Regions from separate parts of the Actinomadura geliboluensis genome, predicted to be linked through region 1. Evidence: riboswitches for the same ligand, from Rfam matches in the RefSeq annotation. Region 1 holds a riboswitch; each other region holds the start of a gene.
What was found. A riboswitch is a leader RNA that binds a small molecule or an ion and turns the genes downstream of it on or off. The one in region 1 is predicted to bind cobalamin.
Positions count from the first base shown of each region.

Region 2: linked by a shared signal. The riboswitch ahead of bluB (5,6-dimethylbenzimidazole synthase) and the one ahead of ACGFI1_RS25995 (ribonucleoside-diphosphate reductase subunit alpha) in region 1 are both predicted to bind cobalamin.
Region 3: linked by a shared signal. The riboswitch ahead of cobN (cobaltochelatase subunit CobN) and the one ahead of ACGFI1_RS25995 (ribonucleoside-diphosphate reductase subunit alpha) in region 1 are both predicted to bind cobalamin.
Region 4: linked by a shared signal. The riboswitch ahead of metE (5-methyltetrahydropteroyltriglutamate--homocysteine S-methyltransferase) and the one ahead of ACGFI1_RS25995 (ribonucleoside-diphosphate reductase subunit alpha) in region 1 are both predicted to bind cobalamin.

Region 1 covers NZ_JBICUA010000008.1:243,671-248,229, forward strand. Annotated here, with positions in the region: gene ACGFI1_RS25995 (ribonucleoside-diphosphate reductase subunit alpha) at 1-1,220, opposite strand, end outside; cobalamin riboswitch at 1,336-1,555, opposite strand; gene ACGFI1_RS26000 (hypothetical protein) at 1,663-2,373, shown strand; gene ACGFI1_RS26005 (YcnI family copper-binding membrane protein) at 2,451-3,158, shown strand; gene ACGFI1_RS26010 (copper resistance CopC family protein) at 3,167-3,718, shown strand; gene ACGFI1_RS26015 (COG4315 family predicted lipoprotein) at 3,918-4,502, shown strand; gene ACGFI1_RS26020 (hypothetical protein) at 4,555-4,559, shown strand, end outside.
Region 2 covers NZ_JBICUA010000023.1:6,465-11,023, reverse strand. Annotated here, with positions in the region: gene ACGFI1_RS43470 (sensor histidine kinase) at 1-1,112, opposite strand, end outside; gene ACGFI1_RS43475 (response regulator) at 1-3, opposite strand, end outside; gene ACGFI1_RS43465 (glycosyltransferase 87 family protein) at 1,246-2,424, shown strand; gene bluB (5,6-dimethylbenzimidazole synthase) at 2,321-2,947, opposite strand; cobalamin riboswitch at 2,980-3,174, opposite strand; gene ACGFI1_RS43455 (NUDIX hydrolase) at 3,193-3,639, opposite strand; gene ACGFI1_RS43450 (TetR/AcrR family transcriptional regulator) at 3,636-4,274, opposite strand; gene ACGFI1_RS43445 (SDR family NAD(P)-dependent oxidoreductase) at 4,406-4,559, shown strand, end outside.
Region 3 covers NZ_JBICUA010000003.1:747,816-752,374, forward strand. Annotated here, with positions in the region: gene ACGFI1_RS13660 (precorrin-2 C(20)-methyltransferase) at 1-238, opposite strand, end outside; gene ACGFI1_RS13665 (precorrin-8X methylmutase) at 238-855, opposite strand; gene ACGFI1_RS13670 (precorrin-3B synthase) at 888-1,988, opposite strand; cobalamin riboswitch at 2,060-2,183, shown strand; gene cobN (cobaltochelatase subunit CobN) at 2,236-4,559, shown strand, end outside.
Region 4 covers NZ_JBICUA010000007.1:321,183-325,741, forward strand. Annotated here, with positions in the region: gene ACGFI1_RS23835 (protein kinase domain-containing protein) at 1-108, shown strand, start outside; gene ACGFI1_RS23840 (serine/threonine-protein kinase) at 105-2,234, shown strand; gene ACGFI1_RS23845 (hypothetical protein) at 2,281-2,781, shown strand; cobalamin riboswitch at 2,779-2,996, shown strand; gene metE (5-methyltetrahydropteroyltriglutamate--homocysteine S-methyltransferase) at 3,113-4,559, shown strand, end outside.

The DNA.
Region 1 (4,559 bases):
TCGGCGGTCTGGTTGCAGGCGCGGTTGGCGGCGTCCTTGAACGTCATCCACCCGTTGCCCGTCTCCGCGAGGGTGCGCATCATCCGCCCGTACAGCTTGCGGGCCGGGACCTGCCGGACGAACCGCCCGTCCCGCTCCGCCGCCCGGTACGCCTCGTCGAACTCGTCCCCCCAGAGGTCGGCCAGCTCGGGGACCTCCTTCGGGTCGAACAGCGACCACGGCGCGTCGTCCTCGACGCGGCGCATGAACTCGTCCGGGATCCAGTTGGCGAGGTTCAGGTTGTGGGTGCGGCGCGCGTCCTCGCCCGTGTTGTCGCGCAGTTCGAGGAACTCCTCGACGTCGGCGTGCCACGGCTCCAGGTACACGCAGGCCGCGCCCTTGCGGCGGCCGCCCTGGTTGACGGCGGCGACGGACGAGTCCAGCGTGCGCAGCCACGGGACGATGCCGTTGGAGTGCCCGTTCGTGCCGCGGATCAGCGAGCCCCGGGACCGCACCTTCGTCCACGAGATCCCGATGCCGCCCGCGTACTTGCTGAGCCGCGCGACCTGCCCGTACCGCTCGTAGATCGCCTCCAGCTCGTCCCGCGGCGAGTCGAGCAGGAAGCACGACGACAGCTGCGGGCGGCGCGCGGCCGAGTTGAACAGCGTCGGCGAGCTCGGCAGGTACGACAGCGTGCTGAGCAGGCCGTACAGCTCCGCCGCCTCGTCCACGGTGTCGGCGAGCCCGCACGCCACGCGCAGCAGGAAGTGCTGCGGACGCTCCAGGACGAGCCGCGAACGCGGATGCCTCAGCAGATACCGGTCGTAGAGGGTGCGGAGCCCGAAGTACTCGAACCGGTCGTCGGCGCCGTCGTCGACGAGCGCGTCGAGGGCGGCGGCGTTGGCGGCGACGAACGCGGCCGGGCCGTCCGCGAGCAGGCCCTCCCGGTGCGCGGCGGCGACCGACTCGGCGAACGCGGTGACGCCGGCGGACGCCGCCTCGTCCCGGATCCGGGCGGCGAGCAGCCGCGCGGCGACCTTGGAGTAGCCGGGTTCGGCGGCCACCAGGGCGGCGGCCTCGGTGATGGCGAGGTCCCGCAGCGCCGCCGCGTCCAGCCCGTCGCCGGACCGGACGGCGGCGAGCACGCGCGCCGCCGCCACGTCCGGTATCCCGGCGCAGGCGGCCTCGACCTCCGCGGCGATTCCCCCGGCCGGCGGTGCGGCGGCCAGAACCTGTGTCACGTGCTTCTCCCCTCGCAAGCCGCCTCGCGGAGGCATGCGAACGGGACGCGGCGGCATGCCGCGCTCCGCCCTCGGCCCACCCGCGAGGCCCGGACGTGTCGGCCCGGGGACGACCCCCAGGCCATTCGTGCGGGCAGGTCTTCGGACTCGCGGGCGGCGCACCTGTCAGGCACGTCCTACTGACCGTCGCTTCCCAGGCCCGGTCGGGCCCAGTGCATGTGACGGCGGTCGTTCCCGCTCACCGCTGCGGGGCAGTCCCGGATTCACACCGGGTTCCCTCTTACGACGCCCCCGCCGCCGGGCGGCGGGGGCGTACCAGCACGGGGTTGAACCCTACATCTTGTTGACGATCAATGCGCAACCCCAAGATGTTGGGCGCGTCGGTGTGGGTTCCCGGGGTCGGCTGCACGCTCCCGGAGGGGAGTGGCACGATGGGGGCGTCATGTCGGAGCGTTCCCCGCAGCCCCTGTTCCGCGCCGCACGCGCGGTGGTGTTCGCCACCGTGTGCGTCGCGCTGGCGGTGCTCGGACACGTCCTCGCGGGCGGGGCGGCGGTCCCGTTGTGGGCCGGGACGGCGGGGTTCGGCGCGGTCGTCGGCGTGACGCTGATGCTGGCGGGCCACGAGCGCTCGCTCGGCACGATCCTGGGCGGGCTCCTCGGCGGGCAGTTCGCGCTGCACACGCTGTTCACGGCCGCCGCAGCCGATCCGGCCGCACACCCCGTGCCCGCCATGGCGGGCCACACCCCGGCGATGCACGCCGCCATGACCGACTCCGTCATGACCAACACCGTCATGACCAACGCGGCCATGACCGACGCGGCCGCGATGCCCGACCTCGCCGCCGTGCCCGCCGCGCACGGCGGCAACGGCCTGGCCATGACGCTCGCGCACTGCGTCGCCGCGCTCGTCGCCGCCTGGTGGCTGCGGCGCGGCGAACGGTCCGTGTGGACGATGGCCCGCCGGGTCGCCGCCGCTGCGGACCGTCCCGTCCGGCTGCTCCTCGCCCTGCTCACCATCGAACCGGCCGTGCCGCAGCGGCCGGTCGTCCCCGCCCCGGCGCCGGCCGCCGTCCCCGCCGCCGACCGCGCGCTGCGGCACCAGGTGGTCCGGCGGGGTCCCCCGTTCCGTTCGAGGGCGCTCGCGCACAGCTGACGCGCGCGCCGTACGTCACCGGACGCCGATCCACGGCGCATCCGGCTCTTCCCGTACGACTCGAACGGAGTTCCCCCATGTCCTTCAGCGTGCCCGCGCGCCGCGCCGGCGCCCTCGTCTCCCTCACCGCCATCTCGGTGCTCGGGGCGGCCACGGCCGCGTCCGCGCACGTCACCGCCAACCCGAAGAGCGCCGAGCAGGGCTCGTACGCCAAGGTCTCGTTCCGGGTGCCGAACGAGCGCGACAACGCCGCCACGACCAAGGTCGTCGTGCACCTGCCGGCCGACCACCCGCTCGCGTCGGTGTCCGTCCGGCCCACGCCCGGCTGGACGGTGAAGGCGGAGAAGTCCAAGCTGCCGAAGCCGATCCAGACCCACGGCGGCGAGCTGACCGAGGCCGTCACCACGATCACCTGGTCGGGCGGCAAGATCGAGGCGGGCCAGTTCGAGGAGTTCGACGTCTCCATGGGGCCGCTCCCGACCGACACCGACCAGCTGATGTTCAAGGCCGACCAGACGTACTCCAACGGCGAGGTCGTCAAGTGGGAGGAGGCGCCGGCCGAGGGCGCCGCCGAACCGGAGCACCCGGCGCCGACGCTCCAGCTCACCCCGAAGGGGGCCGCCGCCACGGTCGGCCTGACCGCGGAGAAGAAGCCCGCCGCCGAGGCCGCGGCCTCGTCCGACGACGGGACGGCGCGCCTCCTCGGCGGCATCGGCATCGCGGTCGGCGCCGTCGGCCTCGGCCTCGGCGGCTACGGCCTGAGCCGCGCCCGGAGCCGGGCATGATCAAGGTGATGCGACGGATCGCGGCCGGTGTCCTGGCCGCCGGTACGGTCCTGGCCCTGACCGCGGCACCGGCCTCCGCCCACGCCGCGCTGACGTCCGCGAGCCCCGAGAAGGACGCGACGGTCGCGGCGCCGTCCGAGATCGTCCTGACCTACTCCGACCCGGTGCGGCTGCCCCGCGTCGTGGTGACGGACGCGTCGGGCGCGCAGCACCAGGCCGGGTCGCCGCGCGCGGTCGACAACAAGGTCACTCAGGCGGTCAACGGCACCCTGCCGAACGGCAAGTACACGGTGGGGTGGCGGGTGGTGTCCGCGGACGGTCATCCGGTCGACGGCACCTACACCTTCACCGTGAAGGGGGCACCGAGCGAGTCCGGCGCCTCCGGCGGCTCCGCGTCGGCGGTCCCGGCGCCCGCTCCGGCGAGCAGCCAGGCCGCGACCACCTCCGGCGAGGACTCGGGCGGCTCGTCCGGCTGGCTGTGGATCGGCCTGATCGCGCTGGTCGTCGCGGCGGCGGGCGGCGCGGTCGCCTGGCTCCGCCGTTCCCCGGCGCAGGACTGACCTTTACGCGCCCGGCCGGGCGGTCACGGCCTGCCCGTGACCGCCCCGCCGGACGCGGCCCCGAGTCCGTCGATTCCACGATTACCGGAAAGGGCGGGTAAGGGCTGTGACCTGGCCCGTTCCCCCGGCCTGAGCAGGGGTACCGCCGCCTCGGTAGGAGTCACGGGAGACCGTTGACGAGCCTTGCGGGAGGTTGCGCATGCTTCAGGCACGAGGGGGCGGCACGGGCCGTCCGTCCGGTGCGGATCACCGGTCGCGGCGCCGGAACACGGCGTCGGTCGCCGTGCTGGCGGCGGCCGCGACGCTGGCGGCGGTCACCGGGTGCGGCGATGGCGGCGGGTCGTCGAACGGATCGGGTTCGGGGTCCGGCTACGGCCAGTCGTCCCCGACCTCGGCGGCGCCCACCGGCGGCGCGACCGGCGAGTCGATCAAGACGGCGAACGTGGGGAACCTCGGCCCCGTCCTGGTCGACGGCGAGGGCCGGACGGTCTACCTGTTCGAGAAGGACACGGGGAACAAGTCGTCCTGCGCGGGCGGATGCGCGGCGGTGTGGCCGCCGGTCACGACCGGCGCGAAGCCCACGCCGGGCTCCGGGGTGGACGCGGCGAAGCTGAGCACCACCAAGCGCAGCGACGGGACGATGGAGGTCAGCTACGCCGGGCACCCCCTGTACTACTACGCGCCCGACGGCACCACCCCCGGCAGCGCCAAGGGCCAGGGGCTCGACCAGTTCGGCGCCAAGTGGTTCGTGCTGTCGCCGTCCGGCAGCGCGGTCACCAAGTAGGGCGGTGCGGTGAGCACTGACCACGGCACTTCGCGGCCCCCAGGCGACCGCCATGCG
Region 2 (4,559 bases), on a different contig from region 1:
CATACGGCCGCCGCCGGCGCCGGGATGCTGGCCGCCACCCGGAACCCGCCCGCGGGGGACGGCCCGGCGGCGAACTCGCCGCGCAGCAGCGCGACCCGCTCCCGCATCCCGACCAGGCCGTACCCGGCGCCGACCACGCCGCCGCGCCCGTCGTCCGCCACCTCGATCGCGAGCTCGCCGTCGCGGTAGTCGATCGTCACCCGGCAGCGGTCGGTGCCCGCGTGCCGGACGACGTTCGTGACCGCCTCCTGGACGATCCGGTACGCGGAGAGGTCGACGTCCGGCGGAAGCGCCCGCGGCTCCCCCGTCCGGCGGATGTCGACCGCGACCCCGGCGTCCGCGGTCGCCGCCGCCAGCCGGTCGAGGTCGGCCAGGCCCGGCGCGGGACCGAGCGGCACGGGATCGTCGGCGCGCAGCGCGGACAGCATCCGCCGCAGCCCTGACAGGGTGTCGCGGCTGGTGGCCTCGATCGCGCCCAGCGCGTTGCGGGCCTCCGCCGGCTGCGTCTCGATCACCCGTCCGCCCACGCCCGCCTGGATCGCGATGATCCCGATGCTGTGCGCGACCATGTCGTGCAGCTCGCGGGCGATCCGGAGCCGCTCGGCGGCGACGGCCTGCGCGGTCTCCCGCTCGCGCATTGCCTCCGCATGCGCGCGCCGCACCCGCAGCGAGTTGCCCGTCATCCACACGACGACCATCGCCAGGACGATGGTGAGCAGGAGCACCTCGTCCGCCATCAAGAACGCCGCGACCGACAGCAGTTGCAGGACGCCGGTGACGACCGCCACGGCGCCCGAGACCCAGCGCGGCCGTGTCGCCGCGATGTAGCAGACCGCGAGATCGGTGAGCAGGATCTGCCCACCCGCGACGACGCCGTTCGGCGTCTCCGACAGGGCCAGGATCCAGGAGAAGAGCAGGATCGCGTGGGCCGGGAGGGGGTTCCGCCGCAGCAGCGCGGCGACGAGCACGGTGAGGCCGACGCAGAGCAGGATGTCCAGTTCCCGCGAGATGAACCGCCCGGTGGAGAGGGCGAGGAACAGGACGCCGGGATAGAGCGCGGCTCCCGACCAGGCGAGAACCGCGCCGCTGAGACGGCGCACTCGGGCTGACATGGGCCGATCGTAACCGCCGGCCGTTCTCCCGCACATTGGCCCGCGGGCGTAATCCCACGGGCTAACGGGCGTTCCGCAAATGTGTGCGACGGCCCGATGCGCAAAAACTGGGCCCATCGACACCGTTATCCGCATGAAACGCTGGATACCACTGCTCTTGGCCATCGAAGTCGCAGCAATAGCAGTATTCTCCATCACCTACGACTCGCTGGATTTCCGCATCTACTGGCTGGGCGGAGACGCCATAACCGACGGGACCCGCCTCTACACGGAGCAGCTGGCCGACCACTGGTTCACCAACACCCCCTTCTTCGCCGCCCTCTTCACCCCCCTCTCCCTGCTGCCCCTCACCCTGGCCCGCGTGATCTGGCAATTCGCCGCACTGGCCGCCTTCATATGGGCATGCAGAATCACGATGAAACTGACCGGCCGCCACGTCCCCCTCATCGCCGTCGTAGCGGGCGGCCTCCTTCTGGAACCGGTCTACCACTCGTTCTTCCTGGGCCAGGTCAACCTCTTCCTGCTGGCCCTCGTCCTGGCCGACATGCACCGCGCCGCCCAAGGCCGCCCCGCCGGAATCGCCATCGGCATCGCGACCGCGATCAAACTGACCCCAGCCATCTTCGTCGTCCTGCTCCTACTGACGAGGCGCTCGAAGGACGCCGTGACCGCCACGGCCACCTTCGCCACCTGCACCCTGCTGACCTACGTCATCGCGCCGGAAGCGTCCCGCGTCTATTGGCTGGACACTTTCTACGACACGTCCCGGGTGGGCGTCCCGTACATCAGCAACCAATCCCCCTACGGCACCCTGAACCGCATATTGCGCGGCACGGCCGAAGTGGGTGACTGGTACACCGCCATCCCGCTGACGATCGCCGCGATCGGCTTGACGATCGCCGTCCTCTGGGCAAGAAGAGGCGACTGGCTGACCGCCACAGCCGTCACAGGCGCGACCGGCCTACTGGTCTCCCCCATCTCCTGGGCGCACCACTGGGTATGGATCGTCCCCGCCCTGGCGGTACTCCTCAGAAACAACAACCGGAAAACCGCCCTGGCCGCCTACGCCCTCTTCGCACTCTCCCCGCTCTGGTGGACGCCCCACAACGGCCACCCGCTCCAATACGGCTTCCACATCTTCCTGACCCCGATCGCCAACTGCTACCTGCTGGCCGGCGTGGCCTTCCTGGCCCACATGGCGATCCGCCTCAGGACCGCCCCGCCCACCGATCAAGGTGAACGGCGGCATCCAGCTCCCGCCGCTGCCGCCACCCGTGCCGTTCGAGATCCGGAGCGGATTGCAGACGGCTGACCGGCCCCAGACACAGCCAGGCGACCGGACGAACGTCCCCCGGAATGCCGAGCAACTCACGCACAAAGACCTCGCGGTAGAACGAAACCCACCCCACCCCCAAACCCTCCGCCGTAGCGGCCAGCCACAAGTTCTGAATGGCCAGGCAGACCGAGTACAGTCCAGCATCGGCGATCGCATGCCGCCCCAAAACCGCAGGCCCACCCCGAGCAGCGTCGTACGTGACCACAACCGAAAGAGTGGACTCCAGAACCCCATCAATCTTGATCTTCCCGAACCGCTCAGCCGCATCCCCTCGCAAGTCACGAGCGAATACAGCCCTCTCCCCCTGGACATGCTCATAGAAGGCACGCCGAAGCCGAACGTCCCTCACCAGAATGAAATCCCAGGGCTGCGACAGCCCCACGCTCGGCGCGGCATGCGCCGCCGCGAGCACCCGGTCGAGGACGTCCCGCGGAATGGGCGCACCGGTGAACTCGGCGCGCACATCGCGGCGACGGTGGATGACGTCGTAAAGCTCCATGGCAGGCTCCCGCTGCGTAGGGCCGCCGCAAGGCGGCCGCGTGGAGCGGGGCCGGTCTTCGGACTCCCGGATCGACGCTGGACCGCCCGCCTTCCCAGCCTTCCGGCCAGTGGCCGCGCAAACGCGCGTGGACGACAGCTCCCCGGTCACCGCGGCGGGCCCGTGCCGGATTCACACCGGCTTCCCGATTCTCCCCACGAAGGGGCACCCCGCGTCAGTCAATGCCACCGGCGACTCTACAGCCGTCAGTCGTCACGAACGAAGGCCGTATCAACGAGCCCCAGCCAAGCACCCTGGTCATCTGCGAGCGGCCGCGCCAACGGCAACGACACGAACCGGCAGGCGAACGTCAACCCCGCATCGCCCCCGTCACCATCCACCACGTGCTCCCAGGCGTCAGCCACAGAGGCCCCCGCGACAAGATGAAAGAACGACGTCCGGCGAGACTCCCCAGTACACGGATGCGGCTTCTCCTCCACGGCAATCCGCCGAACAACCGAGACATCGCTCAGCCCCGTCTCCTCAAAAACCTCCCGCAAAACCGCCCGCACCAAGCCTTCACCACCCCTGACACCACCCGCAGGCACCTGAGTCCCCGCTTCCGGCATCCCCACGTGATCAAAAACGAGCAGTTCAGGACCAGGCCCGTACCTGATCACATAAGCGGCGACACGAATCCTGGGCAGGCTCAACCGCCAGGACCGCCCTCCGCTCCCACAAGCGACAACCGACCCGGCGGCGGATACGGCAGGTCCGGCCGCGACTCGGCGGAAAGCCCATCAAGAGCCAGCTCGAGATAACGCCGCCAAGCCTGTGGCTCATGATCCAGTAGCGGCGCCGCCGTGTGCTGGATGCCGCTCAGCAGCAGGACCACATCGGTGCCGGTGACGTCCGGCCGCACGGCCCCCTGCCGCCGCGCACGGTCGGTGATCCCCTCCGCGACGTCGCGCAGCCGCTGGATCGCCTCCCGCACCTGCTCGCTCTGCAGGGAAGGCCGGCCGACGACCTCGCAGAACGCCCGGTCCCTGACGAAGATCTCCACCCCGGCGGCCATGAACTCCCGCAGCGCCCGCCCCGGATCGTCGGCCTCCAGCAGCGCGGTCCCGGTGCTCTCCAGCTCGTCCAGCATGCCGAGCATGATCGCCGCCAGCAGGTCGGCCTTGGAGGAGAAGTGCCGGAAGACCGTGCCCTTGCCCACCCCGGCGCACTCCGCGATCTCGCCGATGGACACCTCGACCCCGCGCTCGGCGAACGTCCGGGCCGCCGCGTCCAGCAGCAGCCGGCGGTTCCGCACCGCATCACTGCGCGACGGGACGCTCCTGGCCATGTGCCGCTCCTTCCTCCGGCGACCACTCTACCTAACGTGACCAATCGGTCCGCTTATGAGCTACTCTAAGGTGACCACCCGGTCCGCTTACTGTCTGACCGGAGCGCAGACCGCACATCGAAGGGAAAGCCATGAACGACAAGCTCGACGGAAAGATCGTCCTGGTCACCGGCGCGTCCTCAGGCATAGGCGAGGCAACCGCACTGGCCCTGTCAGCCGCAGGCGCGAACCTGGCCGCCGGCGCCCGCCGAGCCGACCGCCTGGCGACCCTCGCGGACAAGGCAC
Region 3 (4,559 bases), on a different contig from region 1:
GCGCGCCCTGGTAGCCGCCCGGATGGGCGGTCGTCTCCGTCGTCACCGGGTAGACGAGCTGCTCCTCGATCCGGCCGTCCCGCAGGTAGGGCTCGGCCGCCGACCGGGCGATGCTGCGGCCGTGCCGCGCGCAGTGGAAGGCGACCACGTCCGCCTCGCCGATCAGCCGCGCCGCCTTCACCGTGACCAGCTCCGGATCGCCGGGGCCGACGCCCACGCCGAACAGCCGTCCCGCCATCACTCCGCCTCACTGGCGATGGCGTTGACCGCCGCCGCCGTCATCGCGCTGCCGCCGCGCCGCCCGCGCACCACCAGGTGGTCGAGCCCGCTCGCGGCGAGCGCCTCCTTCGACTCGGCCGCGCCGATGAACCCGACCGGGATCCCGAGCACCGCCGCCGGACGCCCCGCGCCCGCCGCCACCAGCTCCAGCAGCCGGAACAGCGCGGTCGGCGCGTTGCCGATCGCCACGACCGACCCCTCCAGCCGGTCCAGCCACAGGTCGAGCGCCGCCGCGCTGCGCGTGGTGCCGAGCCGCTCCGCCAGCGCGGGCACCTCCGGTTCGCCCAGCGCGCACACCACGTCGTTGCCCGCCGGCAGCCGCGCGCGCGTGATACCGGACGCGACCATCCGCGCGTCGCACAGGACCGGCGCGCCGTCGAGCAGCGCCGCCCGCGCCCGCGCCACCACCCCCGGCGACCAGCCCAGATCCCGGACGAGGTCGGTCATCCCGCAGGCGTGGATCATCCGCACCGCGACCCGCGCGACGTCGTCCGGCAGGCCCGACAGGTCGGCCTCCGCGCGGATCGTCGCGAAGGACCGCCGGTAGATCTCGGCGCCGTCCCGGACGTACTCCATCACCGCTGCTCCTCAAGCATGTTCAGCACGACTCAGCCGTTCTCAGCCGACTCAGGCGCTCTCAGCACGACGGGGCCGCGGGGCGTCCCGCAGTGCCGCTCGCATCCCGTCCAGTGGACGGGCGTCTCGGGTGCGCGCTCCAGCCCGGCGACCCACCGCCGCGCCGCGCCCAGCACATCGCCGCGCGACTTCGCGCAACCGGGGCTCCCCGTGCAGGCGGTGACGCCGACCCATGGCGACGCGGCGTCGACCGCGAACCTCGCCTCAGCCAGCACCGCCGCGACCTCTCCCGCCTCGCCGGAGGCCAGGTCCCGCAGCACGGCGCTCCGCCACGGCGTGATCCGCACGCTGCCGGAGACCCCGGCGAGCGCCTCGGCCTGCGCGCCCGACATCCGCCCGAGCGGCGGCACGACCTCCAGCGCGACGAGCCCGTCCCGCTGCCGGACGACCCCGGCGCGCGGCGGCCGGGGCTCAGGAGGCGCGCCGGGCTCTTCCGCGCTCGCGCCGAGCCGCCCGGCGATGAGCCGCGCGCCGTCCGGCACCTCCGCCACCCGCCACGCGTCCCCCCGGACGTCGAGGAATCCCTCCGCAGCCGCGACCAGCAGCGCGACCGCGTCACCGGCCGGAAGGGAGACCCGCGTCCCGGCGATGTGGAGGCCGTCCGGCGCGTAGGTCAGGTCGGCGTCCAGGCCGGCGGCGTCGCCGGTGCCGTCGTCCAGCGCGAACAGGAAGCGGCCCGGCAGACCGGCCAGCCGCGGGTTCGCGCACAGCACCCGGTCGAGGGCCGTGACCAGCGGATCCGTCGCCAGCACGCCGCGCGGGCCGCGCCCGCCGAGCGGGGACGCGACGATGTTGCGCACCCGCTCGTGGGACGGCGACGGCAGCAGCCCCGCCGCCTCCAGGCGCGCCGCGAGCGCCGCCGGATCGCGGACGCCGCGCAGCTGCGCGTTGCCGCGCGAGGTGAGTTCGATCACGTCGCGGCCCAGCTCGCGGGCGGCGGTGCCGAGCACTCCGAGCTGCGCGGACGACACCGCGCCGCCCGGCACCCGGACGCGCGCCAGCGGTCCGTCGGCGGCGTCGTGGGTGCGCAGCGCACCGGGGCACGCGTCGGCGTGCGGTCTGGCAATCGGCACGGGGAGGATGTTAACCACACTTTGCGGGCGGGCCGCGCTGCCGTACTCTTCTCCCCAGGCGATGGCAATGGGAGGAAGCCGGTGTGAATCCGGCGCGGTCCCGCCACTGTGACCGGGGAGCGAACCCCGCTTGAGGCCACTGTCCGCACGGACGGGAAGGCCGGGGCGAGCATCGATCCGGGAGCCAGGAGACTCCTGCCGTCGCGACACCCGCTACCGGGGCGAGGACCCCAGGGGAGGAACGGCCGTGTCCGCTGGCACCGTGCTGCTGCTGTCGACGTCCGACACCGATCTGCTGAGCGCCCGCGCGTCCGGCGCCGCCTACCGCCTCGGCAATCCCGCCCGGCTCACCGCCGCCGACCTGCCCGGCCTGACCGAGGGCGCCGACGTCGTCGTGGTCCGGCTGCTCGGCGGCCGGCGCGCCTGGGAGGACGGGCTCGACGCGCTGCTCGCCGGCCCCCGCCCGGTCGTCGTCCTCGGCGGCGAGCAGGCCCCCGACGCCGAGCTGATGGAGCTGTCCCGGCTCCGCGGCGGGGTCGCCGGCGGCGTGTGCGCCGAAGCCCACGCCTACCTCGCGCACGGCGGGCCCGCCAACCTCGCCGAGCTGCACGCGTTCCTCACCGACACCCTGCTGCTGACCGGGCGCGGGTTCGCGCCCCCGGCCGCCACGCCGACGTGGGGACGGCTCGAACGCGAGCCCCGCACCACCGAGGGCCCCGTCGTCGGCGTGCTCTACTACCGCGCCCACCACATGGCCGGGAACACCGCGTTCGCCGAGGCGCTGTGCGCGGCCGTCGAGGACGCGGGCGGGCAGGCCATGCCCGTCTTCTGCTCGTCCCTGCGCACCGCCGAACCCGAGCTGCTCGACACCCTCCGCCGGGCGGACGTGCTGGTCGTGACCGTCCTCGCGGCGGGCGGGTCCAAGCCCGCGACCGCCGGGGCCGGCGGCGACGACGAGGCGTGGGACGTCGGCGCCCTCGCCGCGCTCGACGTCCCGATCCTGCAGGGCCTGTGCCTCACCACGAGCCGCGCCGACTGGGAGGCGAGCGACGACGGGCTGTCCCCGCTGGACGCCGCGTCGCAGGTCGCGATCCCCGAGTTCGACGGCCGCATCATCACCGTCCCGTTCTCGTTCAAGGAGATCGACGAGGACGGCCTCACCGTGTACCGGGCCGACCCGGAGCGGGCCGCGCGCGTCGCCGGGATCGCCGTCCGGCACGGCCGCCTGCGGCACACTCCGCCCCCCGAGCGCCGCGTCGCCGTGATGCTGTCGGCGTACCCGACCAAGCACTCGCGCGTCGGGAACGCCGTCGGGCTCGACACCCCGGCGAGCACCGTCCGGCTGCTGGCCCGCCTCCGCGACGCGGGCCACGACCTCGGCGAGGGCTTCCCCGGCGTCGGCGACTCCGCGGACGGCTCCGCCGGCGACCTGGACGGCGACGCGCTGATCCACGCGCTCATCGCCGCCGGCGGCCAGGACGAGGACTGGCTCACCGAGGAGCAGCTCGCGGGCAACCCGGTCCGCATCTCCGCCGCGTCCTACGAGCGCTGGTACCGGACGCTCCCCGAGGAGCTGCGCGGCGAGATGGAGCTGCACTGGGGGCCGCCGCCCGGGCAGCTGTTCGTCCAGGACGGCGACATCGTCCTCGCCGCGCTGCGCGCCGGCAACGTCGTCGTCATGGTGCAGCCGCCGCGCGGCTTCGGGCAGAACCCCATCGCGATCTACCACGACCCCGACCTGCCGCCCAGCCACCACTACCTGGCCGCCTACCGGTGGCTGTCGGACGAGTTCGGCGCGCACGCGATCGTCCACGTCGGCAAGCACGGCAACCTGGAATGGCTGCCGGGCAAGGCCGCGGGCATGTCGGCGTCGTGCGGCACCGACGCCGCGCTCGGCGACGTCCCGCTGATCTACCCGTTCCTCGTCAACGACCCGGGGGAGGGGACGCAGGCCAAGCGCCGCGCGCACGCCGTCCTCGTCGACCACCTGGTCCCGCCGATGGCCCGCGCCGAGACCTACGGCGACATCGCCCGCCTCGAACAGCTGCTGGACGAGCACGCGACGATCGCCGCGATGGACCCGGCGAAGCTGCCCGCGATCCGCGCCCAGATCTGGACGCTGATCCAGGCCGCGAAGCTCGACCACGACCTCGGCCTGGACGACCGCCCGCACGACACCGAGTTCGACGACTTCCTCCTGCACGTGGACGGCTGGCTGTGCGAGGTGAAGGACGCGCAGATCCGTGACGGCCTCCACGTCCTCGGGCAGCCGCCGGAGGGCGCGGCCCGCGTCGACCTGGTGCTGGCGATGCTGCGCGCCCGGCAGATGTGGTCGGGACGGGAGACGCTGCCCGGCCTGCGCGAGGCGCTCGGCCTGACCGAGGACGGCACCGAGGCCCTCGCCGCCGTCGACGCCGCCGAGACCGCCGCCCGCGGCCTCGTCCAGGCCATGGAGGACGCCGGCTGGGCCGCGGACGCGGTCGCCGAAGCCGCCCGGCAGGTCCCCGAGGAGCGCCGCGACCTGGTGGCCCGCGTGCTGGAGTTCGCCGCCGCCGAGATCGTCCCGCGGCT
Region 4 (4,559 bases), on a different contig from region 1:
CACTGGGGGCCGTCGGAGACACAGCGCGGTTGGGAAGTCGCGGTGTCCGGTTCGTCGGTCTTCGCGACCGACCACAAGCGGCTCTACCGCTTCCAGGTGACGCGGTGACGGCGGCGGCGCTGGAGCCCGGCGATCCCGATCGCATCGGGCGGTACCGCCTGCTGCGGCGCCTGGGCGAGGGCGGCATGGGGGTGGTCTACCTGGGCGCGTCCCCGGCGGGACGGGCGGTGGCCATCAAGGTCGTGCGGCCCGAGCTTGCCGGAGACGGTGATTTCCGCGCCCGGTTCCGAGGTGAGGTCGAGGCCGCCCAGAAAGTCAGCGGCGCGTTCACCAGCCCGGTCGTCGACGCCGAACCCGACGGCACCGTCCCGTGGCTGGCGATCGCGTACGTCAACGGCCTCAGCCTGAAGGAGACGATCGAACGGTACGGGCCGATGCCCGAGCCACTGCTGCGCACCCTGGGCGCCGGATTGGGCGAGGCCCTGATCGCGATCCACGAGGCGGGCCTGCTGCACCGCGACCTCAAACCGGCCAACATCCTGCTCGCCAAGGACGGCCCCAAGGTCATCGATTTCGGCATCAGCAAGGCCGCCGACACCGCCACGCTCACCGCGGAGGGCCAGTTCATCGGCTCCCCCGGCTACATGTCCCCCGAGCAGATCCGCGGAACACGGCTCACATCGGCCGCCGACGTGTTCGCCTACGGCGCCGTGCTGGCCTTCGCCGCCACCGGCCGCCCGCCGTTCGGCAAGGGCGCGGTCCCCACGATCATCCATCGGACCCTGCACGAAGAACCCGACCTGCGCGGCGTACCGGCCTCCCTTGCACAGCTGGTGACCGCCTGCCTCAGCCGGGACCCCGACCGGCGTCCGCCCGCGAAGCTGCTGCCGGCGCTGCTGGCCGCCCAACCGGCCACGGCCGGCTGGCTCCCCGACGACATGGGCGAGGAGCTGCGGCAGCGAGAGGACACCCTCGTCCTGGACCTGCGGACGCTCGCCAGGGCCCACACACGGCGACGGCTGCTGATCGGCGGGGCCGCCGCCGCTGGACTGGCCGTCATCGGCGGCGGAACCGCCGCGGCGCTGGCCACGACCCAGAACGGGAAGGGGCATCGTCTCTCCCCGCCGAAGTTGCTGTGGCGAACCGCGATCGACGGCGAGGACGACGTCACCCTCGACGTCCTTTCCCGCTCCATCATCTCGTCCGCCGACAGGGTCTTCGAGGACGAGGTCCGCTGCTACTCGCTGGCCACCGGACGGCAGATCTGGACCCGAGGCGACCAGACGCTCATCGGCCCAACGCTCATCTACACGATGGCCGGCTCCCGCATGGTCGCCATGGACGAGTCCCAGACGGTCAAGTGGACCTACAACGCACCGGCGAAATACCGATTCCCCGAACTCATGGTGTCGGCCGACAGGCTGCTGGCTCTCAGCGGGGATCGAACGATCACCGGCCTGGACCCCACCACCGGCCGCCGCCTCTGGATCCGCCAGTGGCCGCAGGCGTCGTCCATCATTCTCATCGGCATCCAGGGGCGCACCCTCCTTGGCCAGACGACCACGGAGAAAGGCGAGAACCGGTACCACGCGCTCAACATCACCACGGGCGCCGTCCGATGGTCCAAGCCGCGCGAGACGATGCTCATGGTGCCGGGCGACGGTGACCTGATCTTCAGCAGTTCCTCCCACACCACTCTCGACGCGTTGTCGGTCGACACCGGCCAGAAGGCCTGGAGCGCCGACCTTCCCAACGCCGCAAGGGCCCCGGACAACAAGGACGCGCTCTCCCTCAACGCGACCGTGGCCAATGGGCTGGTCTACCTGAACGGGCCGACCATCTACGCCCTGGACGCGGCCACCGGCCGACAACGGTGGACCTACACGCCGACCTCACCGGGCGGCCACGCCTTCCTACTCGACGGAAGATGCGCCTACATCTTGGACAGCCCGCATCTTGTCGCCCTCGATGCCCGCACCGGCAAGCGTCTCTGGTCCGTCAACACCCCCGCGTCCAAGACCGTCCCACTGATCGCCGCCGGCGGGCTGATCTGCACCGGCGTGGCAGGCACCACGGACTCGGGGCTCTATGCGTGGGACGCCAAGACCGGCGAAATCATCTGGAACTACCCCACAACAACCCCCGTCTCTACCAAGCAATGGGAATTCAGCACCAGCGGCTCCATCCTCGCCGCCGCACACGGCAACGCACTCCTCGCCTTTCGCCTCGTCTGAACTGGTGTCCATCCCGAACGGCGACCGCATGTGATCAAATGATGGCATGAACGCGATCTGGGGAAGCGTCGTCGCCGTGGTGGGCACACTGCTAGGCGTGCTGGTCTCTGCCATGACTCAGCGATGGAACTCCACCCGTTCCGAGCGCCTCACACGGGAGCGGCAGCTATGGGAGGAACAACTCACCGCGTTCAGCAGCTTCGCCGGCGCGCTCGTCGACTATCGCCGCGCCGAGTACGACCGTGCCCACAGAAGTTTGGACGCACCTGATTCCACTGCCCATCACGACGCTCGCGAAGAATCCTATCGCGCACGCGCAACAGCCCAGCAGGAATTGTTCCGCGTTCAACTTCTGTCCGACAGTACTGGGCTGTTCCAATTGGCGGAGCAGGCTTTCGTCGCCACCGAGGAGATTCACGAAGCAGCCACCAAAGAGGAAGTGAAACACAGCGGCGAGCGGGCAAAGCAGGCACTCGCCATCTTCGTTGAAGAGGCAGGGGGTCTGGTCCGCAGACCACATTGGCCGTCGGCCGGTGTGCAGGGCTAGACTCGTTGTGCGGATGGTTCACCCGCGCCCTGGTGGTGCGGGTGTCGTAAGAGGGAACCCGGTGAGAATCCGGGACTGCCCCGCAGCGGTGAGCGGGAACGACCGCCGTCATAGGCACTGGGCCCACGGTCTGGGAAGCGACGGCCAGTAGGACGCCCTACTCCGGTAGGAGCGACGTCCGCGAGTCCGAAGACCTGCCTCCGCCCGCGCGCCGGCCGGCGCGCGGTGGTCTGCGGCCTCGTGGGAGGGTCGGCGGCCGGCGCACACGCATGCACGGCGTGGGTCCGTCCCCTTCCGCAGCGCCGCCTGTGGCACAGCGAGGGAAGCCGCCATGAGAACCACGATCCTCGGATATCCCCGTATCGGGGCGAACCGTGAACTGAAGTCCGCCACCGAGGGCTACTGGGCCGGACGCATCGACGCCTCCGCCCTGGAGGTGGCCGTCGCGGACCTGCGCGGCTCCGTGTGGAGGGAACTGCACGACGCGGGCCTGGACATGGTCCCGTCCAACACGTTCTCCTACTACGACCAGGTGCTCGACACCAGCGTGCTGGTCGACGCGGTACCCGACCGCTACCGGCACCTGGACGGGCTGGACCGGTACTTCGCCATGGCGCGCGGCGTCCAGGACGTCCCAGCGCTGGAGATGACCAAGTGGTTCGACACCAACTACCACTACATCGTCCCCGAACTCGGTCCGGACACCCGGTTCCGGCTGGCCGAGGGCGCCGACGCCAAACCGCTGGCGGAGTATCGGCAGGCCAAGGCGCTGGGCATCGAGACGCGGCCGGTGCTCGTCGGCCCCCTCACGTACCTGCTGCTCGCCAAATCCGCTCCGGGGGCGCCCGCGGGGTTCCGTCCGCTCGACCTGCTCGACGGGCTGGTGGACGTGTACGCGGAGCTGCTGGAGAGGCTGGCCGGGGCCGGCACCGATTGGGTGCAGTTGGACGAGCCCGTCCTGGTCGGTGACCGGACCGACGAGGAACTCGCCGCGCTCGAACGCGCCTACGCGCGGCTGGGCGGGCTGCCGGCCAGGCCGCGCCTGCTCGTCGCCACCTACTTCGGCACGGTCGGCGCCGACGCGCTGCGCATCCTCGGCGGCACCCGTGTGGAGGCCGTCGGCCTCGACCTCGTCGCCGGGCCGCGCAACGTGGACGTGCTCGCCTCGATCGGCGGGCTGCCGCGCAAGACCGTCGTCGCGGGCGTGGTGGACGGCCGCAACGTCTGGCGCGCCGAACCGCACCGCGCCAAGGCCGCCTACGCGGTGCTGCTGGGCCTGGCCGACCAGGTGATCGTGAGCACCTCCTGCTCACTGCAGCACGTCCCGATCGACCTGGACGCCGAGACCGGCCTCGATCCGGCGGTGCGGGAACGGCTGGCGTTCGCGCGGCAGAAGGTCGCCGAGGTCGTCGCACTCGGCGAGGCGCTGCGCCTGGAGAAGCCTCCCGCCGACGCTCGGGCGCAGGCTCCTTCGCCGGACGTCGACGACGGCGTCCGGGCCCGCGTGGCCACGCTCGCCGACGCTCGCCGCGGTGACCGCGCCACCCGGTTCGCCGCCCAGCGGGACGCGCTGAAGCTGCCCGAGCTGGCGACGACCACGATCGGCTCCTTCCCGCAGACCTCCGCCATCCGCAAGGTCCGCGCCGACCACCGGGCGGGCCGTATCACCGACGACGCCTACGAAGCGGCGATGCGGGACGAGATCGCCCGGGTCATCGCGCTGCAGGAGGACCTCGGGCTCGACGTGCTCGTCCACGGCGAACCCGAACGCAACGACA